Regions from separate parts of the Anaerotignum propionicum DSM 1682 genome, predicted to be linked through region 3. Evidence: predicted binding sites of a transcription regulator. Region 3 holds the regulator's gene; each other region holds the start of a gene.

Region 1 (4,274 bases), 510 kb from region 3:
ACAAAACAAACTATAATTTCCGGCATCGGTGAACAACAGCTGGATGTTATGGTGAATAAATTAAAGACAAAGTATAAAATCGAAGTTGAAATGATTGATCCTATTATTCCATATAGAGAAACGATTAAAGGAAAGTCATCTGTCAGAGGGCGCTATAAGAAACAATCCGGTGGACACGGACAATTTGGTGATATTGTTATGGAATTTGAGCCTAGTGGTGATATGTCCTTGCCTTATGTATTTGAGGAGAAGATTTTTGGCGGTTCTGTGCCAAAACAGTATTTCCCCGCTGTTGAAAAAGGCTTGCAAGAATGTGTTTTAAACGGCGTTTTGGCAGGGTATCCTGTTGTTGGTTTAAAGGCTACGTTGACAGATGGTTCTTATCACCCGGTGGATTCCTCTGAAATGGCGTTTAAGATGGCAACCTCAGTTGCGTTCAAGGAAGGTGTGCCCCAGGCAAAACCTACCTTGCTGGAGCCTATTGATCATGTTGAGGTGCTTATTCCGGAAAAATACATGGGAGACATTATGGGGGATATTAATAAGCGCAGAGGCCGTATTCTAAGCATGGATTCCGTTGGCAGTAAGAAATGCATTGTGGCAGAGGTGCCTGCATCGGAAATGCATAAATATGCTACCGATCTGCGTTCTTTAACCCAGAGCCGTGGCGATTATAAACATTATTTTGAACGCTACGAGGAAGTGCCCGCCGAGATTCAGAAAAAAATTATTGAACGTAGAATCGCAGAGAAGGAGAAATAAAGTTCTAACTTACTTCATATAATCATGACAGACACGAACCGCAAAGGGTGACTTCTATATTCTCTTGGCGGCAAGTGTCTGTTTTTGATGGAAAAATTGTTAAAACATATTTTTTTGCAGAAGAATCATTTTATTTTATTTGTGCTCCGTTTATATTGCGTGCAAAAGTCACTGACAAATCAATAAAAATATGTTATGATTAATTCCAACGTAGGAAACAATTGGTATGATGAAATATCATTTATCATTGGATACAAAAAATAACGATGTTCCGTCCTTCTATGAAAACCAATGGAAGGGTAATTTGTACAATGCTAATGAATGATTATTTCCTATGTTTAGAATGAGATATCGTAAATTGAGAAGAATATGCTTAAAATTGACTTAAAGAAGTAAGGAGGTTTATATATGCTTGATGTTGCAATTATTGGCGGTGGCCCTGCGGCACTATCTGCAGCGTTAAACTGCCGACAGAGAAATAAAACCGTATGTGTTTTTGGCAGAAGCTTGGACAGTTCATTATTGTTTACAGCGGAAAAAGTGGATAATTACTTGGGAATGCCTGATGTGAATGGCGAAGAACTGCTTAACCATTTTTATGCTCATGCTGTAAAAAAAGGCGTAGAATTTCAGGAGTGTCGTGTTACCCAGATTTTAAACGTTGGCGAACATTACATGATCAATGCAGAAAATAACTTTATTGAAGCGAAGGCCATTATCCTTGCAACAGGCCTAAGCAAAAGCAAAGGCATTGCAGGGGAGATAGATTATCTGGGCAAAGGTGTGAGCTATTGTGTAACTTGCGATGGCATGCTGTATCGCAACAAAAAAGTCGTGGTTGTAAGCGAGAATGAAGAAGGAGAGGCAGAAGCGAATTTTTTGGCTGATATTTGCAAAGAAGTATCCTACATCCCTCTTTATAAAAATATTACATTTTTGAAAGATAACGTAAAGGTTATCAATGCGGCACCTAAGGCAGTAGTTGGTGCTGAGGATAAAGTTGCGGCGTTGGAAACGGATAAAGAAACGGTTTCTTGTGATGGTATTTTCTTTGCAAAAAATACAATGCCGCCTGACAGTTTGTTATTTGGTTTGAAAACGGATGGAAAAAATATTGAGGTAGACAGACGTATGGCTACAAATTTACCACGGGTTTATGCTGCGGGAGACTGCACCGGTGCACCCTATCAAATTGCAAAGGCAGTTGGAGAAGGCTTGGTAGCAGCACTGTCGGCGGTTTCTGATATAGATAAAATGAAGAATGTATAATAGACTCCCTTCAGGCAATAAAAAAAGAATGGGCAGAAGCTTTGTCCTTCTATTTTGGGAAACTAATTGGATATTCCCAAAACTTGAATAGCCTGAAGGGGGTTTTTTGGTTCTTTTAGAATAAGGAAGAAATAGCCTTTATTGATTAAAATTTACTAAGAAGAGTTTTGTTTTAGTAATAAAGCAGTAAATGAAAGAAAATAAGAGATATTTTTAGAAAAAATGAAGTGTATTACTATTTTTAGCATAATAAGTTCTAATTTAACCAAATTGTGGCTAAAATGAATGTAAATATAATTTGAATATTCTTGAAAAAATGCTAATATAATATCAGAAATCAGCACTCGGTTAGGTTGAGTGCTAACAGATACAAATAAGGAGGTAATGATATGAAACTTTCACCATTAGGAGATAAGGTAGTATTAAAGCAGTTGGAGGCAGAAGAAACAACAAAATCAGGTTTGATTTTAACTTCTCAGTCCAAAGAAAAACCCCAGGAAGCAATTGTTGTTGCGGTAGGCCCCGGTGGCATGGTTGGGGATACCAAGGTTGAAATGGTTCTAAAAGAAGGGGATCATGTTATTTTCTCCAGATATGGCGCTATGGAAATCAAGTTTGACGGCGAAGAATATCTGGTTATGAAGCAAAATGATATTTTGGCAGTAGTAAAAGACTGATATAGGAGGCGTTAGAGATATGGCAAAGGAAATCAAATATAGTACAGAAGCCAGAAGTGCAATGGCTGCAGGGGTTGATAAATTAGCAAATACAGTTAAAGTTACATTAGGGCCCAAAGGACGTAATGTTGTTTTGGATCGCAAATTTACATCCCCATTGATTACAAATGACGGTGTAACAATCGCAAAAGATATCGAGTTGGAAGATCCTTATGAAAATATGGGTGCTCAGTTAGTAAAGGAAGTTGCTACCCAGACAAATGATGTTGCCGGTGATGGTACGACCACCGCAACTGTTTTGGCACAGGCAATGATTCAAGAGGGCTTGAAAAATATTGCAGCAGGTGCAAATGCAATTATATTAAGAAAAGGTATGCACAAAGCAACAGAAGCGGCTGTGGCTGAAATTAAGAAAATGAGTCAGGCTGTTACAACAAAAAAACATATCTCCAATGTTGCTGCAATTTCTGCAGGAGATGACGAAGTTGGTGATATGATTGCCGACGCCATGGAAAAGGTTACAAACGATGGCGTAATTACAGTAGAAGAATCCAAAACCATGAAAACCGAGTTGGAATTGGTGGAAGGTATGCAGTTTGATAAAGGTTACCTTTCTTCCTATATGTCCACAGATATGGAAAAGATGGTTGCTATTTTGGAAGATCCATATATCCTTGTAACAGACAAAAAGATTTCCAATATTCAAGAGTTGGTACCTGTTTTGGAACAGGTTATGCAGGCAAACGGCAAAATTTTAATTATTGCTGATGATGTGGAAGGGGAAGCTTTGGCTACCTTGGTTGTAAACAAATTAAGAGGAACCTTCACTTGTGTTGCTGTAAAGGCACCTGGTTATGGCGAAAGAAGAAAAGCTCAGCTTGCTGATATTGCCGCATTGACAGGCGCACAGGTTATTTCTGAGGAAATTGGTTTGGACCTGAAAGAAACAACATTGGATATGTTGGGTCGTGCGAAAACAGTTCGTGTTGAAAAAGAATTGACAATCATTGCTGATGGCGCTGGGGCAAAAGATGAAATTGAAGGCCGTATCCATCAAATTAGAAAGGCAATTGACGAGACGGATTCTGACTTTGATAGAGAAAAATTGCAGGAAAGACTTGCAAAACTCAGTGGCGGTGTAGCTGTGATCAAGGTTGGTGCAGCTACAGAAACTGAAATGAAAGAAAAGAAGCTTCGTATGGAGGATGCTTTGGCGGCAACAAGAGCTGCTGTGGAAGAAGGCATCGTTGCCGGCGGTGGTACAGTTTTGGTTCATGCAATTGAAAGTGTGAAAGCTGCGTGTGAGAATTTAACTGGTGATGAGAAAACAGGCGCAGCCATCGTTATAAAAGCGTTGGAAGCACCTTTGCGTCAGATTGTAGAGAACGCAGGCTTAGAGGGTTCCGTTATTGTGAATAAAGTAAAAGAAATGCCTGAAGGTGTTGGATTTAATGCATTAACAGAGGAGTATGTTGAAATGGTAGAGGCTGGTATTCTTGATCCTGCAAAGGTAACAAGAAGTGCATTGCAAAACGCAACATCTGTTGCATCCTCTTTCCTGACAAC
Region 2 (4,274 bases), 1.4 Mb from region 3:
CACTTTATGAAATATATGGTAGTATTGTCTTGTAAAAGTTTTTTATCTATCTATGTAGGAGGATTTATTCAATGAAAAAGGGTACAGTTAAATGGTTCAACGCAGAAAAAGGTTTCGGTTTTATTTCCGTTCCCGGTGAAGACGACGTGTTTGTACACTTCTCTGCTATTCAGTCTGAAGGTTACAAGACACTTGAAGAAGGTCAGGAAGTTGAATTTGAAGTTGTTCAGGGTGCAAAAGGCCCTCAGGCTGCTAACGTAAAACGTGCTTAATCGATTTGATTCTGTATTGAAGATGCTTAGGCATTGATAATATAAATTATTTTTTGGTTATGCAAAAAACAACGCTTTATACCGTTGGACAAAGTTAGGAAGCTAGACTTCCATGGAAGGCATAGGTTTGCACCTGTGCCTTTTTGTTATGTAAAAGTACCCTTACACAACTAAATACTTAAGGATTCAAATAAAACTTAAATGTGTTTTAAAAGTGCTTTCTTTGTGGTATTTCTGGAAAGACATATAGTTCTCTAAAGGGAAAAATAATATAGAAACAAATACAAATTATATTGAATGCGAAAGATAAAAAGTATAGATGTTTTTAGGTACTGCGAAGAGTAATATATTTGGTGATAAAAAATGATTGGCTCTAAAGATTGATAATTGATATATGTGGTCATTAAAACAATTGTAAGTGGAAAATTGTAAAAACATTGCAGATGAAAAAAATCAAGCTTATATTAGATATAAAAGATCAAACCTAAAAAATAGCAACTAAAGAAAAAAACAATGGCGATAACCAAAAGACACTTGGTTTATCGCCATTAACTTTACTGATTTAGAATTGATACAATTTGTTTTGTTCCTTTAAGAAACAGCAACCTTTCCCACTCGGATTCCTTTATATTTGCGCTCTGCAACCTCGCAAACAGCACAAACCTTATCTACAAAGGTAATGACGTAGGATTCAATATATCTGGGAGGAACGAGGGTGCATGGCCACATATGCTTAGAGATAGCATCCTTTTCGACTTTATTCAGCTCTGTAATTTTTCTTGCATTATCCAGAGCAACTCTGGGATGCCAAGATGCATGATGGGTGCGAAGCCCCTTCTTTGTTCTCCAATCGTAGAAGAACAGATCATGAAGAAGACCAGCTCTGGCTGCGGAACGATAGTCCCAGCCCATGCGATAGCAAACCAAAAAGCTGTAATAGGATACATTAATGCTATGCTGCAATCTGCTTGTATTGCAATGCTGTACGAAGGAGTCCATTTTTCTAACCATTTCATGATCAAGGAGATCCTGTACGCATTCATTATACTCTGCTAATAATTCATCCTCACTTAAGTTGCCAAAATCTTTTTTGGAACCAATTGCCTTGTGCATTGGCATCACGTCCTTTTTGAGATTTACATAAGTATACCACAACGGCGAAGAAAAAAGACGGGGGAAACCAGGAAAAAGAACTTTTTTTCCCAATCACTGCTATGTTTTTCCTCAGCATTATCAAATGACCCCGACTTCAAGTTTCTTTGCTTTGACTTTTCTATTATAGCATATGAATAAATAACGCACAAGGAACAAAACAAGCAAATTTCAAGTAAATCATTCCCTTATGTTTGTGACCATTGATCATTATTGCTCCGACAAAATCTTTCAAAAATCAACAATAAAACAGGAGAGAAATCAGTCTGTTCCCCTCAATTTTAAAAGAAAATAATTATGAGTTTATCTTAAAATACACTGTCTTTTTTGTATTCAAAATCGTCAGTTATTTAACATGCTAATTAACATAAAACATGGAGATATTTTAGATATTATAATAGAAAATCAAATTTTAATAATGATACTTAGATTTTTAGAGGGGCTATGACATAGAATGTATGCTTTAAGGTATATTTATTCTAAAGTAAGTGATATTTTTCTGAATAGAAGAAAATTTACGAAAAATTTTTTTGAGTCCTCTTATCATCATGGGGGTGTAGATGTTTTCACAAATTATCGAGAAAATATGTTTTTTTCAAAAATGACTGATTGAATTTGGAACATAGTAAAGATGAAATCCAACTATTTCATCAAAGGAAATATTACACAATTCCTTATAAAAACGTAGCTATCCAGCTAGTAGATCTTTTGTCAGATTGCACAAGAATGTAAGAAACACTTTTGATGTTTTTAGCATGGCTAGAAATCGACTTTATTGATAAGCCTTAGGCCGTATTCTACGAAGAAAAGATATGGGGTGATATTTTATTAGAATAATGGTGCAACTTTTTATCTGTAAATGAAATTGCTATTTGAATACCTAGATACTAGAACCCTTTATTTTTTAAAGTAGGTTTTTTATTGACTATTTCGGCAAAAATGATGATTATAAGCTTGAGAAGCCAAATTTTTTGTATAAAAAAGAATTGTTAGCACTCTTTACAAGTGAGTGCTAACAATGTATAATATACCCATATTGAAGATACATTTAATGTATGTAATAGGAAGGTGGAATGGTTATGAACTTGCAAAAATTTACCCAAAAGTCTTTGGAAGCCATTCAAAATGCCCAGTCTGTTGCTGTGGAATATGGAAATCCACAAATTGACCAGCAGCATTTGTTGGCAATGCTATTAACCCAGGAAGATGGTTTGATTCCTCAGTTATTACAGAAGATGGATGTAAATGTGAATGGCTTGCTTCAGGCAGTAGAAGCTGAAATAAAAAAACTTCCTCGTGTGTCAGGGGGACAGACCTATGCCAGCGGGGGATTAGAAAAAACTTTAGTTGCCTCCGAAAAGCTTGCTGAAAATATGACAGATGAATATGTTTCTGTAGAACATATTTTTTTAGCAATGTTGAATGCACCAAATGAAGTGCTAAAGCCAGTTTTCAAGCAATACAACGTGAGCAAAGATGCATTTATGAAGATATTGGTTTCTGTACGGGGAAACACCCGTGTGACCAGCGATTCTCCGGAGGCCACGTATGATGCTTTGAAAAAATATGGTACAGATTTGGTGGAGAGGGCGAGAAGCAAAAAGCTGGATCCCGTTATTGGTCGTGATGATGAAATCAGAAATGTAATACGAATTTTATCACGTAAGACGAAAAACAACCCTGTTTTAATCGGTGAACCCGGTGTGGGAAAAACGGCGATTGCCGAAGGCTTAGCACAGCGTATTGTCAAAGAGGATGTGCCCAATAGCCTAAGGGATAAAACCATTTTCTCATTAGATATGGGGGCTTTGATTGCAGGGGCAAAATTCCGTGGGGAATTTGAAGAACGATTGAAAGCGGTTTTAAATGAAGTCCGTAAAAGTGAAGGTAAAATTATTCTCTTTATTGATGAGCTGCATACCATTGTTGGGGCAGGAAAGACAGACGGTGCCATGGATGCCGGCAACTTGCTGAAACCAATGCTAGCCAGAGGTGAACTGCATTGTATCGGTGCAACCACCCTGAATGAATATAGGCAGTACATCGAAAAGGACGCTGCATTGGAGAGAAGATTTCAACCAGTTTTGGTCAACGAACCAACGGTGGAAGATACCATTTCCATCTTGCGTGGGCTGAAAGAACGTTATGAGGTTTATCATGGTGTTAAAATTCAGGATCAAGCAATTATTGCAGCAGTAACATTGTCCAACAGATATATCAGTGACCGTTTTCTTCCTGACAAGGCAATTGATTTGGTGGATGAAGCTTGTGCTATGATTCGTACGGAAATGGATTCTATGCCAACGGAGCTAGACATTATTCAAAGAAAAATTATACAACATGAAATAGAAGAGGCGGCGCTTAAGAAAGAAAATGATAAGCTTTCTAAGGAACGATTGACTGAAACCCAAAAGGAACTGGCAGAAATGCGGGATAAGTTTGCCGCTTTGAAAGCAAAATGGGAAAATGAAAAGGACTCCATTGGCGTTGTGCAAAAGCTTAGAGAGGAAATAGAAGATGTAAACGCTGAAATTGAGGCGGCAGAGAGAAAATATGATTTGAACCGAGCCGCCGAGTTAAAATATGGAAGACTGCCCCAATTACAAAAGGAGCTTGAGGAAAAAGAACATCTTGCCGAGGAAAACAGCGGAAAGAATACACTCCTTCGGGATAAAGTAACTGAGGAAGAGATTGCACGTATTATTGAACGTTGGACGGGGATTCCCGGAGCAAGACTTATGGAAGGCGAAAGAGAAAAGCTTCTTCATTTGGAGGAGATTTTGCACGAGAGAGTGGTTGGTCAAGATGAGGCGGTAATGAAGGTTTCGGAAGCCATTTTAAGAAGCCGTG
Region 3 (4,274 bases):
CCATCCAGTTTAAAGCGTCCCAATGTTTTATTATCCTTAGCCAAAGGTCTTTCACCCTGTACAACGTGGATATCAACTGCTGTTTGATTATCGTCTGCTGTGGAAAAAACCTGTTTTTTGTTTGTAGGGATTGTAGTATTTCTGTCGATGAGCTTTGTTGCAACCCCACCCAATGTCTCAATACCTAAGGATAGAGGTGTAACGTCTAACAGAAGCACACTGCCTGCACCCTCATCACCTGCTAATTTACCACCCTGGATTGCCGCACCAACTGCAACGCACTCATCAGGGTTAATGCCCTTGAAAGGCTCTTTTCCTGTATATTTTTTCACTGCATCCTGTACAGATGGCATTCTTGTGGAACCACCAACCAATAATACCTTGTCAATTTCACTTGCGTTAAGTCCTGCATCAGACAATGCCTGACGAACTGGGCCCATAGTACCATCAACCAAGTCAGCTGTTAATTCATCAAATTTTGCTCTGCTAAGGGTAACATCCAAGTGCTTAGGACCATCCTGATTCATAGTGATGAAAGGAAGGTTGATGTTGGTTGTGGTTACTGTAGAAAGCTCTTTTTTCGCTTTTTCCGCAGCTTCTTTCAATCTCTGCATTGCCATTTTGTCTTTGCTTAAATCCATGCCTTCAGCCTTTTTAAATTCAGCCACTAAAAAGTCAATGACTCTCTGGTCGAAATCATCGCCACCCAAACGAGTGTTACCATTTGTGGAAAGAACCTCGATAACGCCATCACCAATTTCAATAATGGAAACGTCGAATGTACCGCCGCCCAAGTCGTAAACCATAATTTTCTGTTCATGTTCGTTATCCAAACCGTATGCCAATGCGGCAGATGTAGGCTCGTTGATAATACGCTTTACTTCCAAGCCCGCAATACGACCAGCATCCTTTGTTGCCTGTCTCTGAGCATCATTAAAATAAGCAGGAACCGTAATAACCGCCTCAGAAACAGTTTCGCCCAAATAGCTTTCTGCATCCGCTTTTAATTTCTGCAAAACCATTGCGGAAATCTCCTGAGGAGAATAGCCTTTTCCTTCAATATCTACTTTGTAGTTTTCGCCCATTCTTCTTTTGATAGAGCTGATTGTATTATCAGGGTTTGTAATCGCCTGACGCTTTGCAGTCTCACCAACCAGTCTTTCACCGTTTTTTGCAAAACCAACAACGGAAGGAGTTGTTCTTGCACCATCACTGTTTACAATAACAACAGGCTGACCGCCTTCCATAACTGCAACGCAAGAGTTGGTTGTTCCTAAGTCAATACCAATAATTTTTCCCATAACCTTATCCTCCTATTAATCAATTAATCTCTTATTTTTTTAGTTAGCGACCTTCACCATACTATGGCGTATGACTTTGTCTTTATATTGATAACCCTTTAGCATTTCCAGAATAATCTCATTTTCTCCATAGTTTTCATCATCTTCATGGGCTACCGCCGCATGTAAGTTGGGGTCAAATTTTTCACCCAAGGCTTTAATTTCTTCTACGCCCAAACCATGTAAAATCTCCTGAAATTGCTTTAAGATCATTTGTACACCTTTCAAGAAACTATCGTTTTCTTCCGCCTTGCCTTCTTGTGCTGCAACAGCTCTTTCTAAATTATCAACTACACTTAAAAGCTTTTCTACTGTATCTCTCACACCATCATCATACATTGTTGCTTTTTCCTTCATGGTGCGTTTGCGGAAGTTATCAAATTCAGCCAAGCTTCGCTGGTACTTATCAAAATTCTCCGCCGCCTGCTGTTCCAGTTTCGCAATCTTTTCTGAAGTATCGTCAACGATTTCGCCTTCTGTCACTTCTGATTCCTGTTCTTCTTGTTCTGTGGTTTCAACCATTTCTTCCTGTAAAATTTCTTCCTGTAATACCTCTTCTTTCAAGGCCTCTTCTCTGTCTTTATTTTCTGCCACTTCATTCCCTCTTTTCTCTAACCATCTTTATTGTCTTTATTATTATTATCCGTCAGATTTCGCAATACTCTCTCAATATTTTTCACCATTCCGTTTAAAACGGAAACCACTTGGGAGTAATCCATTCTAGTTGGTCCAACAATGCCGATGGTACCTCTGGTATCATCACTCAGCTTATAAGTTGCCGTAATTACACTGCAATCCTTCATGCCTTGCACAGTATTTTCACTGCCAATTAATATTTGCAGATCATTGCATTTGCTTTCTTCCAGCAAGGTAACCAAAACATCCTTTTCCTCTAAAGTCTGGAATAACGACTTGGCCTTGCTGATATCTGAAAACTCGGGAAAGGCTAACATATTTTTTGCACCACTCATATGAACTTGAACCTTTTCCGCCGCTTGCATGGTATTCTCCAAAGCTCTTAAGATTGGCCCTAGCAGACCCTTATAGTCTCCCAGCTCAATTTGCAAACGCTGGATGACCCCTTGATCAATCTGCTGTAATGCACAGCCTTGAAAAGCCCTGTTTAGATACGTTCCAATTTGAAATATAATATCGTCATCCGGCGCTGTTCCCACTTTAATTACATGGTTTTTCATAAAATTATCTTCTGTTACAATAACCAAAAGCACAGAAGCCATATCCAGGGGCAGCAACCGTATTTGTTTAATTCTTGCCCTTTGTCCCACAGGCTCGGAAATAAAGGTGGTGTAGTTTGTCAAAGCGGAAAGCACCTTTGCTGTTTCCTCCATAAGATAATCAATTTGGCTGATATCTCTGGAAATAACACTTTGTAAATAACCTTGTTCATCTAAGCTTAATTCTCGTTTTTGCATCAAGTGATCCACATAAAGCCTATATCCCAAATCTGAGGGGATACGCCCCGAGGAAGCATGAGGCTGCATAATAAAGCCCATCTCCTCCAAATCGCTCATTTCATTGCGAATTGTTGCAGAACTGATACCAAGGTTATATTTTTTTGCTATAGTTCTGGAGCCGACTGGTTCCGCCGTTTCAATATAGTCATTGATAATTGCCTGTAATATCTGAATTTTTCTGTCATTCAACGACATCTGAGCCGCCTCCTCTTTTACATTGTTAGCACTCACTTAGCACGAGTGCTAATTCATATACATAAGATAGCACTTGACACCTTATATGTCAAGCGCAAATTGTAAATTTATTATAATTTTACCAAAGAAAAATATTAAGATTTATTTTCTTTATTCATCCAATAAAAACTCTGCAAAAACCTGATTACTTAAGTCAATTCCTCTTTGCGTCAGTGCGATTCCCTCTTCTGTTTGTCTTAATAAATCACTTTCTAAAAAATCTGAAATCACCTTACTATAAACCTCTGTCATCTCCACGCCAAAGCGCTCAAAAAATACTTTGAACGATACCCCCTCTGTCAAGCGAAGCCCCAGAAACATAAATTCCTCCATGGCGGCCTTTTTTAATACCATTTCCCGTTCTTCTTCTAATCTATTTATTTCCCCATCCGCCAGAATATATTTGTCCAAATCATAGGTATTGTGGAAACGGCTTCCTTGAAAATAGGAATGGGCACCTAAACCCATGCCTAAATAGGGTGTGGTCTGCCAATATATTTTGTTATGCCTGCTCTCTCGCCCCAATTTGGAAAAATTTGAAATTTCATATTGATAATAGCCTTTTTCAGCTAAAAAAGCCACCGCATAATGATACATCTCTCTGTCCAGCACTTCCTCTGTTTCCACAAGCTCGCCTTTTTCAAATCTTTCATAAAAAGGTGTTCCTTCTTCAATGATTAGGCTGTATGCCGAAATATGTTCCGGATTCAAATCCGTAATTTTCTCAAGAGTCTCCTTCCAATCCGTAAAGGTTTGCGTTGGCAAAGCAAACATAAGATCAACATTAATATCGTCAAAACCTGCTTTTCTTGCATTTTGAAAATTATCCACAAATTCTTCTATGGTATGGATGCGTCCTAAAGTGGATAACAGTCGGTTTTGCCATGCCTGAACGCCCATGCTTAAGCGATTAAAGCCCATTTTTCGCAATGCCTCACCCATTTTACCATGGATGGTACCGGGATTGGCTTCAATGGTGATCTCTGCATCCTCAACAATGGTAAAAGAAGCGTTTATCTTTGTCAGCAGTCTTTCGAGTAAATCTTCAGAAAGCACTGTGGGTGTTCCACCGCCAAAAAAAATAGATGAAACTTGAAAACCCCTGGTTTTTTCTCCACGCTTTTCTATTTCCTGCTCCAATGCATAGACGTATGCTTCAAATTTATCCTCCATGTTTCCAAAGGAAGGAAAATCGCAGTAAAGACACTTTCTTTTGCAAAAGGGA

The links. The regulator HrcA, encoded in region 3, represses chaperone genes, less so after heat shock. The targets are predictions, from matches to a motif close to TGTTAGCACTCNNNNNNNNNGAGTGCTAACA.
Region 1: a site for HrcA is predicted at 2,367-2,397, ahead of CPRO_RS09985 (co-chaperone GroES). Genes of this name have one in related genera too.
Region 2: a site for HrcA is predicted at 2,412-2,442, ahead of clpB (ATP-dependent chaperone ClpB). Genes of this name have one in related genera too.

The regions. Positions count from the first base shown of each region.
Region 1 is NZ_CP014223.1:2,149,509-2,153,782, reverse strand. Features, by position in the region: gene fusA (elongation factor G) at 1-762, shown strand, start outside; gene CPRO_RS09990 (NAD(P)/FAD-dependent oxidoreductase) at 1,171-2,031, shown strand; gene CPRO_RS09985 (co-chaperone GroES) at 2,421-2,708, shown strand; gene groL (chaperonin GroEL) at 2,728-4,274, shown strand, end outside.
Region 2 is NZ_CP014223.1:1,285,201-1,289,474, forward strand. Features, by position in the region: gene CPRO_RS06090 (cold-shock protein) at 72-272, shown strand; gene CPRO_RS06095 (HD domain-containing protein) at 864-1,385, opposite strand; gene clpB (ATP-dependent chaperone ClpB) at 2,504-4,274, shown strand, end outside.
Region 3 is NZ_CP014223.1:2,656,235-2,660,508, forward strand. Features, by position in the region: gene dnaK (molecular chaperone DnaK) at 1-1,301, opposite strand, end outside; gene grpE (nucleotide exchange factor GrpE) at 1,341-1,934, opposite strand; gene hrcA (heat-inducible transcriptional repressor HrcA) at 1,952-3,010, opposite strand; gene hemW (radical SAM family heme chaperone HemW) at 3,161-4,274, opposite strand, start outside.